3 regions of the Pseudomonas protegens genome follow, and region 3 is predicted to be linked to each of the others. Evidence: predicted binding sites of a transcription regulator. Region 3 holds the regulator's gene; each other region holds the start of a gene.
The links. Region 3 encodes FliA, which starts transcription of late flagellar genes. Its sites were predicted from a motif close to CTAAAGTTTNNNNNNNNNNNGCCGNTAA; they were not measured.
Positions count from the first base shown of each region.

Region 1 (3,275 bases), 270 kb from region 3:
ATGTGGAACTGACACCGCGGATGAACCTGCCCCTGGTCATCACCCGCGAAGATGGCAGCCAGGAGAAGATCGAGGTGCTGTGCCGCATCGACACCTTGAATGAAGTGGAGTACTTCAAGTCCGGAGGGATCCTGCACTACGTGTTGCGGCAATTGATTGCATCCTGATCCGCCACGAAAACAGACACCGCCTCCGGGCGGTGTTTTTCGTCGGGCTGTCGAACAAGACTCAGCTGGTTATACTTGCCGCCCGTCGAAACTGACCCATCGGTCGTAAAAACGACTACAGATCCGGCGCTGTACCACGTCTCTGCAATACCCATTCTTCGCAACAAGGATTCCACATGACCGCTCTGCCATGGATGTATCTGGCACTCCTTTCCATTGGCTACGCACTGGCCCTGAGCTATGGCCAACTGGGGCTGCTGGCCGCCCTTTCGATCCTCCTCCTGCTGTGTGCCGGCTTTGCCGTGCGCCAGCAACGCAGTCGGGTCGGCCAGTACCTGGGCCACGGCCTGTTCGTGGTGCTGGCCCTGGCCCTGGCCATGCACTGGTTGCCTGGCTTCTACAACGGCCGGGCCATCGACCCGCAACGTTTTACCGATGATGCCGTGCCGTTTTCCATGTACCTGAACCAGGACAAGCCGCTGATCGGTTTCTGGTTGCTGCTGGTGTGTCCATGGATCGTCGGCCGGCGCTCGTTGCGCCTGTCGCTGTATGCCAGCGCCGTGGCCCTGACCCTGTGTGCAGTGGCGGCGCTAGGTGGCGCGCTGCTGCTGGGGATCATCAGCTGGGCCCCGAAATGGCCAGATCAGGCCTGGCTGTGGGTGCTGAACAACCTGCTGCTGGTGACCCTGGTGGAGGAAGCGCTGTTCCGTGGCTACATCCAGGGTGGCCTGAGCCGACGCTTCAAGGCGCTGCCCTACGGCGAGAACCTGGCGCTGCTGTGCGCAGCCCTGCTGTTCGGCCTGGTGCATCTGGGCGCGGGGTGGCAATGGACCCTACTGGCGGGCATCGCCGGGGTCGGCTACGGTCTGGCTTATCGTTTTGGCGGCCTGAGCGCGGCGATTGCCACTCACTTCGGCCTCAATCTGCTGCATTTCGGCTTGTTCACCTACCCGATGCTGGCCGGATAAACGGCCGGTCATTTAGCCAAACCAGTACTTCAGAAGTATTGACTGCCAAGGAAGAAGGTCAATGATTAGCCCCTCGCCAACGCCGGCTGAAACCCGCAGGCGTTTTTTGCAAGCGACACATTCTGCCAATAAGACCCAGCGCCGATTATTGAAAAATAATTTCAATAATCGGTTGAAGCGGCCGACAACCCATCAAAGCCTTGCGGATTGAAAAACCATGCGTAATAACCAGCCTGTCACTCAGCGCGAACGTACCTTCCCGGCTCAACAACGGTTGATTTCCACCACCGACGCCAAAGGCGTGATCACCTACTGCAACGACGCCTTTGTCGAAATCAGTGGGTTCTCCCGTGAAGAACTGGTTCGCGCACCGCACAACCTGGTCCGCCACCCCGATGTACCGGCAGCGGTGTTCGCGCACATGTGGGGCACCTTGAAACAAGGCTTGCCATGGATGGGCATCGTCAAGAACCGCTGCAAGACCGGCGACCACTACTGGGTCAACGCCTATGTCACGCCGGTGTTCGAAGGCAGCCAGGTGGTGGGCTACGAGTCGGTACGGGTCAAGCCCACCGCCGAGCAGGTACGCCGCGCCGAAGCCCTCTACCAGCGGATCAACTCCGGCAAGTCGGCCATTCCCAAGCGTGACAAGTGGCTACCGATACTGCAGGACTGGCTGCCGTTCATTCTGGTCAGCCAACTGAGCTTCATGATCGGCGCCTGGCTCAACTCCCATTGGGGCTTCGCCCTGGCGGCGGCGCTCTCGGTGCCCCTGGGCCTGCTGGGCCTGAGCTGGCAGCAACGCGGCCTCAAGCGCCTGCTGCGCCTGGCCGAGCAGACCACCTCCGACCCGCTGATCGCCCAGATGTACACCGACAGCCGCGGCGCCCAGGCGCGCCTGGAAATGTCGATCCTGAGCCAGGAAGCCCGCCTGAAGACCTGCCTGACCCGCCTGCAGGACACCGCCGAGCACCTCAACGAGCAGGCCCGGCAGTCCGACACCCTGGCCCACAACAGCTCCAGCGGCCTGGAACGCCAGCGGGTCGAGACCGAGCAAGTGGCCACCGCGGTCAACCAGATGGCCGCCACCACCCAGGAAGTGGCCAGCCACGTACAACGCACCGCCGACGCCACCCAGGAAGCCAATCGCCTCACCGGCCGCGGCCGGGACATCGCCGGGGAAACCCGCGAAGCCATCCAGCGCCTGTCGGTGGTGGTGGGCGAGACCGGCCTGACCGTGACCCAGCTGGCCAAGGACAGCGACGAGATCGGTGGCGTGGTCGATGTGATCAAGGGCATCGCCGACCAGACCAACCTGCTGGCGTTGAACGCGGCCATCGAGGCGGCACGCGCCGGGGAAATGGGCCGCGGCTTTGCCGTGGTCGCCGATGAAGTGCGCCAGCTGGCGCAACGCACCAGCGAATCCACCGGGCAGATCCACACCCTGATCGCCAAGCTGCAGCAAACCGCCGCCACTGCGGTGCAGACCATGGACGCCGGTCATCGCCAGGCCGAAGAAGGCGTGGCGCGGGTGCTGGAAGCCGACCAGGCGCTGGTGGGCATCAGCGAAGCGGTGGCCAACATCACCGACATGACCACCCAGATCGCCGCCGCCACCGAAGAGCAAAGCTCGGTGGCCGAAGAGATCAGCCGCAACATCAGCACCATCGCGCAACTGGCGGACCAGACGTCGGAGCAGGCCCAGCACTCGGCCGAACTCAGCGAAGCCCTGACCCGCACCGCCCACACCCAGTACTCGCTGGTGGAGCGTTTCAACCGCTAAGCCCCCGGGCCGGCGACAAAAAAACCGCAAGCACCGGCTTGCGGTTTTTTTATGCCCGCGAACCCGCCCAACAAACGTAGGAGCGAGCTTGCTCGCGATAAATCTTCACCGCGCTACAAATTCGAAAGCCGGGTGAACGCTTCGCGAGCAAGCTCGCGCCTACAGGATCAGGCCAGTGTTTGCAGGAACGCCGCGACCTTGGCCGCCGCTGACTCCAGATGCTGCTCATGGGTGTAACCGGAAGCCTTCAGAGGCTTGAGATCGTGATCAGCGGCGGTCAGCCAGTACAGCTCGATACTGGGTGCCAGGGTGTAGGCCTCGACCGCCTGGCGATTGCCCAGGGCGTCGCGCTCGCCC
Region 1 is NZ_CP060201.1:1,104,876-1,108,150, forward strand. It holds gene acnA (aconitate hydratase AcnA) at 1-167, shown strand, start outside; gene GGI48_RS05140 (CPBP family intramembrane glutamic endopeptidase) at 344-1,135, shown strand; gene GGI48_RS05145 (methyl-accepting chemotaxis protein) at 1,353-2,918, shown strand; gene GGI48_RS05150 (alpha/beta family hydrolase) at 3,086-3,275, opposite strand, start outside.
Region 1: a site for FliA is predicted at 1,296-1,323, ahead of GGI48_RS05145 (methyl-accepting chemotaxis protein). Genes of this name have one in related genera too.

Region 2 (3,275 bases), 1.3 Mb from region 3:
CGGTGTGGCCGGAGGCGCCGGTGTTGCTGGGGGCGCCGCTGGCTGGGGCGCCGGCGCCGCCGGCTTGCCAGCGGGAGCCTGACCTGCGGCACCCTGCTCATCCATCTTCAGCACACCGTCCTCAAAGATGTTCAGACGCTGGCGTACCTCGTGGGCCGGCAGCGGTTCGCTGCCCGGCGGCAAGGCGTGGGGGTCGGTCGGTACTTCTCCGGGAGCCCCGCTGCCCTGAGTCGGTGCCGGCGCCTGCGGATCGACCTGCTCGCCCTCGATGGCACGCTGGGCCTTCTTGGTCAGCACCACGATGTCGATCCGCCGGTTGACCGGATTGAGCGGGTTCTTGCGATCGAACAGCGCCGAGGAGGCAAAACCCACCACCCGAGCCACTTGCGGATCCGGATAACCACCGGCCACCAATGCCCGACGCGCAGCGTTGGCGCGGTTGGCGGACAGCTCCCAGTTGCCGAACTCGCCGCTACCGGCATAAGGCGTGGCGTCGGTGTGACCGCTGATGCTGATCTTGTTCGGCACCGCCTTGATGGTGTCGGCCATGGCCAGCAGGATGTCCTCGAAATACGGCTTCAAGCGCGCACTGCCGGAGTCGAACATTGGCCGGTTCTCGGCGTCCATGATCTGGATGCGCAGGCCATCCGGAGTGATCTCGAAAAGAATCTGGTCCTTGAACTTCTGCAACTGAGGATTCTCTTCGACCTTGTTCTGCAGCTCTTGCAGCAACAGTTCGAGACGCTCGCGCTCCACCTGCTCGGCCATGCCCTCCACTTGCTCGGCGTCCACCGTGACCTTGTCCGGCTGCGGCTGGGACTTGACCTCGGGGTTGAGGGTGTTTTCCGGCGCCAGCTGCGGCGAGCCGCCCAGGTCGATGATGTATGGCGTGCCGCTTTCCGAGAAGCCGATCGGGTCCTTGAAGTAACCGGCGATGGCGATCTTCTGCTCCGGGGTCGCGGTGGACAGCAGCCACAGCACCAGGAAGAACGCCATCATCGCCGTGGCGAAGTCGGCGAAGGCGATTTTCCAGGCGCCCCCGTGATGCCCGCCCGCAAAGCGCTTGACGCGCTTGATGATAATCGGCTGGTTATTTTCCATGACTTAGCGACCGCGAACCGCTTGTTCCAGCTCGGCGAAGCTAGGACGGTGGGCCGGATACAGGACCTTGCGCCCGAACTCCACCGCCAGCGAAGGCGGAACGCCGGAAGCGGAAGCTACCAGGGACGCCTTGATGGCTTCGTAGACATTGAGTTCTTCCTTGGCGTCGTGGGACAGCGAAGTCGCCAGAGGGCCGAAGAAACCATAGGCCGCCAGAATACCGAAGAAGGTACCTACCAGCGCCGCACCTACGTGCAGACCGATGGACTTCTGGTCGCCTTCGCCCAGGGACGCCATGGTCACCACGATACCCAGTACCGCCGCCACGATACCGAAGCCCGGCATGGCGTCGGCAACCCCGGTGACCGCGTGGGATGGGTGCTCAAGGTCTTCCTTGAGACTGAACAGCTCCATGTCGAACAGGCCTTCGAGCTCGTGGGGAGCCATGTTGCCGGAGGACATGATGCGCAGGTAGTCACAGATAAACGCCGTCATGCGTTCATCTTTGAGCACCGCCGGATACTTGGCGAAGATCGGACTGGCCGCGGCGTCTTCGATATCACCCTCGATCGCCATCATGCCTTCACGGCGGCTCTTGTTGAGGATCTCGTAGATCAGGCCCAGCACTTCCAGATAGAAGGTGTGGGTGAAACGCGAACTGAACATGCCCAGGGATTTTTTCACGACGTGCATCGTCATGTAGCCCGGGTTGGCCTGCAGGAATGCGCCGAAGGCTGCACCACCGATGATCATGACCTCGAAGGGTTGGATCAGAGCAGCGATTTTGCCGTGAGAGAGCACGTATCCGCCGAGCACGCTCGCGAATACGACGATGATGCCGATAATTTTAGCCATAGGTAGGAGAGTACTTATTGAGTCGGGTTCAAGGTCATATTCGGAAGTTCTTAAAACTCTTCTTCTACTTATCGGCAAAACTGCGCCAGACTATAGCCAGTTAAGGCGAAAAGCCAGTTTGGCCCGCTCTGGGCGTGTTCAAAGCAGACGATGATTGCGCCCAACCATGTCTAATGAAACCAACGTCCCACATTCCCCGCCGACCTCTCTGGACGCCTGGGTAAAGCTGCTTAATGGCGTGCGCTTGCCCGTGCCGCAAGCCAGCCATGATCGCGTGTGCAAAGCCATCGCCAACAACCGCAGCTCGCTGCGAGACATCGCCGATCTGATGCAAAACAGCCCTGCGCTGGCCCTGAGCGTGATCCGCGAAGCCAATCGGCATTCCCACGGCAGCATGAGCGAGCCGGCAGAAAACCTGGAGGTCGCGGTCAACCGCCTGGGCCTCAAGCGCACCGAAGAACTGCTGGAACAGTTGCCGACCCTGCCCGAGGAAAAGATCCCCCAGGAGCTGCGGCAACTGCAATTGATCAGCCAGCACGCCACCCAGCAAGCCAACGGCTTTTTTGCCGGGCGCCTGGCGCGGCTGTGGCAGGACATTCACTGGGGCAGCCTGCTGTTCCTCTCGCCACTGTGGGCCATGGCCCTGGTCTATCCCAAGCTCATGGAAGAGTGGGAGCTGCGGGTCATCTATAAGCAAGAGTCGGCGCGCAAGGTGGAAATGCAGCTGTTCGGCGTGCGACTGATGGAGCTGTGCCAGGCGCTGGTGCAGGTCTGGCACTTGCCGATCTGGGTGCAGCAGGGTTATCGCCTGCTGACCCGTGAACGGCGTCAACTGGCCAAGGTCATGCTGATCGCCCGGGACAACGAGCATCCCCTGCGCCAGCAGCAACGCCTGGACGCCGACCCGGACCTGCAACGCTGGCTGAACCAGCCGGCCAACTGCGTATTGCTGGCCAACGGCCTGGCCCTGGCGGCTCAACACTCCTGGAACAACCCCCACGGCCGACGCTGGCAGAACCTCACCGGCCTTTACCTGCAGATGCCGATCGCCCTGGTCCAGCAACAACTGCACCAGCAGGCCGCAACCAGCGCCCGCAATGACAGCCAGCCGGACCTCTGGCATCCAGCCCAGGCCCTGCTCTGGCCCTGGAACGCCCGCCGCCTGCACAGCGGCGAACAGCCCGCACCGGCGCCCACGGCCGAAGAACTGGCCAAGTGGCGCAAGGCCTGCAGCGAACTACTGCTCGAACAAAGCCCCTTTACCAATGCCGTGCATCTCACCAGTTTTGCCAGAGACGCCCTGGTGGCATGCGGCATGC
Region 2 is NZ_CP060201.1:2,625,035-2,628,309, forward strand. It holds gene motB (flagellar motor protein MotB) at 1-1,101, opposite strand, end outside; gene motA (flagellar motor stator protein MotA) at 1,105-1,956, opposite strand; gene GGI48_RS12205 (HDOD domain-containing protein) at 2,123-3,275, shown strand, end outside.
Region 2: a site for FliA is predicted at 2,025-2,052, ahead of motA (flagellar motor stator protein MotA). Genes of this name have one in related genera too.

Region 3 (3,275 bases):
TCAAGACCCTGGGGCGCATCCTCAATGTCTCGGTGACCCATGTCGATCCTGGCCAGTCCCTGGCCCAGGCCCTGGATCCGCTGCTGCGCAAGCGCGTGGTGTTGATCGACACCGCCGGCCTGCAGGCCAGCGACCCGGCATTGCGCATGCAGTTGGAGAGCCTGGCCGGTCGCGGGATCCGCGCGAAGAACTATCTGGTGCTGGCGACCACCAGCCAGAAGCAGGTGCTGACCGCCGCCTACCACAGCTACAAGCGCTGCGGTCTGGCCGGCTGCATCCTGACTAAACTGGATGAAACAGCCAGTCTTGGCGAGGTCTTGAGCCTGGCCATCAGTCATGAATTGCCGGTTGCCTATCTGACCGATGGCCCGCGGATTCCTGACGATTTGCACCTGCCTCGCCGGCATCAACTGGTGAGCCGCGCCGTGAGCGTGCAGATGCAGGAAGAACCCAGCGAAGAAGCCATGGCCGACATGTTCGCTGATCTCTATCACAGCCCGACCAAGCGGGTCGGCTGAGTTAGACATGAATAGATTGCAGTGTATCTACATCGATGGTCTGCCATGCATTGTTCCAACGGTGAACGCGCAGCCAGTTATGTGGCCCCGTCTAAGTAAGACAAGGTAAAGAAAGAACATGGGCAGCATGCATCCCGTACAGGTGATTGCGGTGACCGGCGGCAAGGGTGGCGTCGGCAAGACTAATGTGTCAGTGAACTTGTCCCTGGCTCTGGCTGAGCTCGGCCGGCGGGTCTTGCTGCTGGATGCCGACTTGGGACTGGCCAACGTCGATGTCCTGTTGGGCCTGACACCCAAACGCACCCTGGCGGATGTCATCGAAGGGCGCTGTGAGTTGCGCGATGTGCTGCTCCAGGGTCCTGGCGGTATCCGTATCGTCCCGGCCGCCTCCGGCACCCAGAGCATGGTGCACCTGAGTCCCGCCCAGCACGCCGGCCTGATCCAGGCCTTCAGCGACATCGGCGACAACCTCGATGTGCTGGTGATCGATACTGCTGCGGGTATTGGTGACTCGGTAGTCAGTTTTGTCCGCGCGGCCCAGGAAGTGTTGCTGGTGGTCTGCGACGAACCGACTTCGATCACCGACGCCTATGCGCTGATCAAGTTGCTCAACCGTGACTACGGCATGAACCGTTTCCGGGTCCTGGCCAACATGGCCCAAAGCCCTCAGGAAGGGCGCAACCTGTTTGCAAAATTGACCAAGGTCACGGATCGCTTTCTGGACGTGGCCTTACAATACGTCGGCGCAGTTCCCTACGACGAAAGCGTGCGCAAGGCCGTGCAAAAGCAGCGTGCGGTCTATGAAGCCTTTCCTCGTTCGAAGTGTGCATTGGCGTTCAAGGCCATCGCGCAAAAAGTCGATACCTGGCCGTTGCCGGCGAACCCACGCGGGCATCTGGAGTTTTTTGTCGAGCGCCTAGTGCATCAAACAGCGGGACCGGTGCTATGACTGCCAGCGGCTACAACCTCTACAAGAAGTCCGCGCGTGACAGCCAATATGAATTGATCGAGCGCTACGCGCCCCTGGTCAAGCGTATTGCCTATCACCTGCTGGCGCGGTTGCCGGCCAGTGTTCAGGTGGAAGACCTGATTCAGGCCGGGATGATCGGTTTGCTCGAAGTGTCGACCAAGTACGACGCGAGCAAGGGGGCGAGTTTCGAAACCTATGCGGGTATCCGTATCCGCGGGGCGATGCTCGACGAGGTTCGCAAAGGCGACTGGGCACCGCGTTCGGTGCACCGTAATACACGCATGGTCAGTGATGCCATTCGTGCAATTGAAGCTAAAACCGGTCGTGACGCTAAAGATCACGAAGTTGCGGCCGAACTTCAATTGAGTCTCGACGATTATTACGGGATTTTGAACGACACCCTGGGCAGCCGCCTGTTCAGTTTCGACGACCTGTTGCAGGACGGCGAACATGAAGGGCTGCATGAGGATGGCGCCAGTGCTCATCTCGAGCCGTCACGGGACCTGGAGGATGAACGCTTCCAGGCCGCCTTGGCGGATGCGATTGCCAATTTGCCGGAGCGCGAGCGACTGGTGTTGGCGCTGTACTACGACGAAGAACTGAATCTCAAGGAAATCGGTGAGGTCCTGGGGGTCAGCGAATCGCGGGTCAGCCAGTTACACAGCCAGTGCGCGGCCCGTTTGCGGGGGCGTTTGGGGGAGTGGCGAGCGCGCTGACAGGCAGTGTGGGGACACTGCGATCGGGACCGGTAAGGCAAGCGCTGCGCCGGTCTTGCAGTATGTGCTCCATGCAGTCGTTGTGTGTTATGCCGAATTGATTGAATGGCGCGTTCAGGTGCTGGATGCGTTTAAGACTGCTTGGAGGTCGAATTGGACAAGAACATGAAAATCCTCATCGTTGATGACTTTTCAACGATGCGGCGGATCATAAAAAACCTGTTGCGTGATCTGGGTTTCACCAACACGGTCGAGGCCGACGATGGCACTACCGCCATTCCGGTACTCAACAGCGGGAGCATCGACTTTCTGGTAACGGACTGGAACATGCCGGGCATGACCGGGATCGACCTGCTGCGCCACGTGCGTGCCGATGAAAAGCTCAAGCACCTGCCGGTGTTGATGGTGACTGCGGAAGCCAAGCGCGAGCAGATCATCGAAGCGGCCCAGGCCGGCGTTAACGGCTATGTAGTCAAACCATTCACGGCTCAGGCGTTGAAAGAGAAGATCGAAAAGATCTTCGAACGCATCGGTTGATGTACGTAGCCATTCCGCCACGGGGGAGCTATGGAGCATAACGAATCTTCACTGGGCGACTTTGAGTCGACCCTGAAAAAACATGCGCTGGAACTGGTCGAAAGCCTGGAAAAGGGCAAGTTCGGCGAAGCGGTGCAATTGATCCATGAGCTCAATCAGACCCGTGACCGCGGCCTGTATCAGGAAGTGGGCAAGCTCACCCGCGAGCTGCATAGCGCGATCGTCAATTTCCAGATTGACCCGCACATGCCGCAAGCCGAGGAAGTTTCACAGATCACGGATGCCACTGAGCGCCTGTCCTATGTGGTCCGGCTCACGGAAGCCGCCGCCAACCGCACCATGGACCTGGTAGAGAGCAGCACCCCGCTGGTCAATGGCCTGAGCACTGAAGCCCAGGCCCTGAGCGCAGATTGGGGGCGCTTCATGCGGCGCGAGGTCGGTGCTGAAGAGTTTCGCGAACTGGCGCGCCGGGTCGACAGTTTCCTGACGCGCAGCGAGCAGGAAACCCGTACCGTTTCCGGCCACCTCAACGAC
Region 3 is NZ_CP060201.1:1,370,386-1,373,660, reverse strand. It holds gene flhF (flagellar biosynthesis protein FlhF) at 1-518, shown strand, start outside; gene fleN (flagellar synthesis regulator FleN) at 637-1,467, shown strand; gene fliA (RNA polymerase sigma factor FliA) at 1,464-2,204, shown strand; gene GGI48_RS06430 (chemotaxis response regulator CheY) at 2,370-2,741, shown strand; gene GGI48_RS06425 (protein phosphatase CheZ) at 2,772-3,275, shown strand, end outside.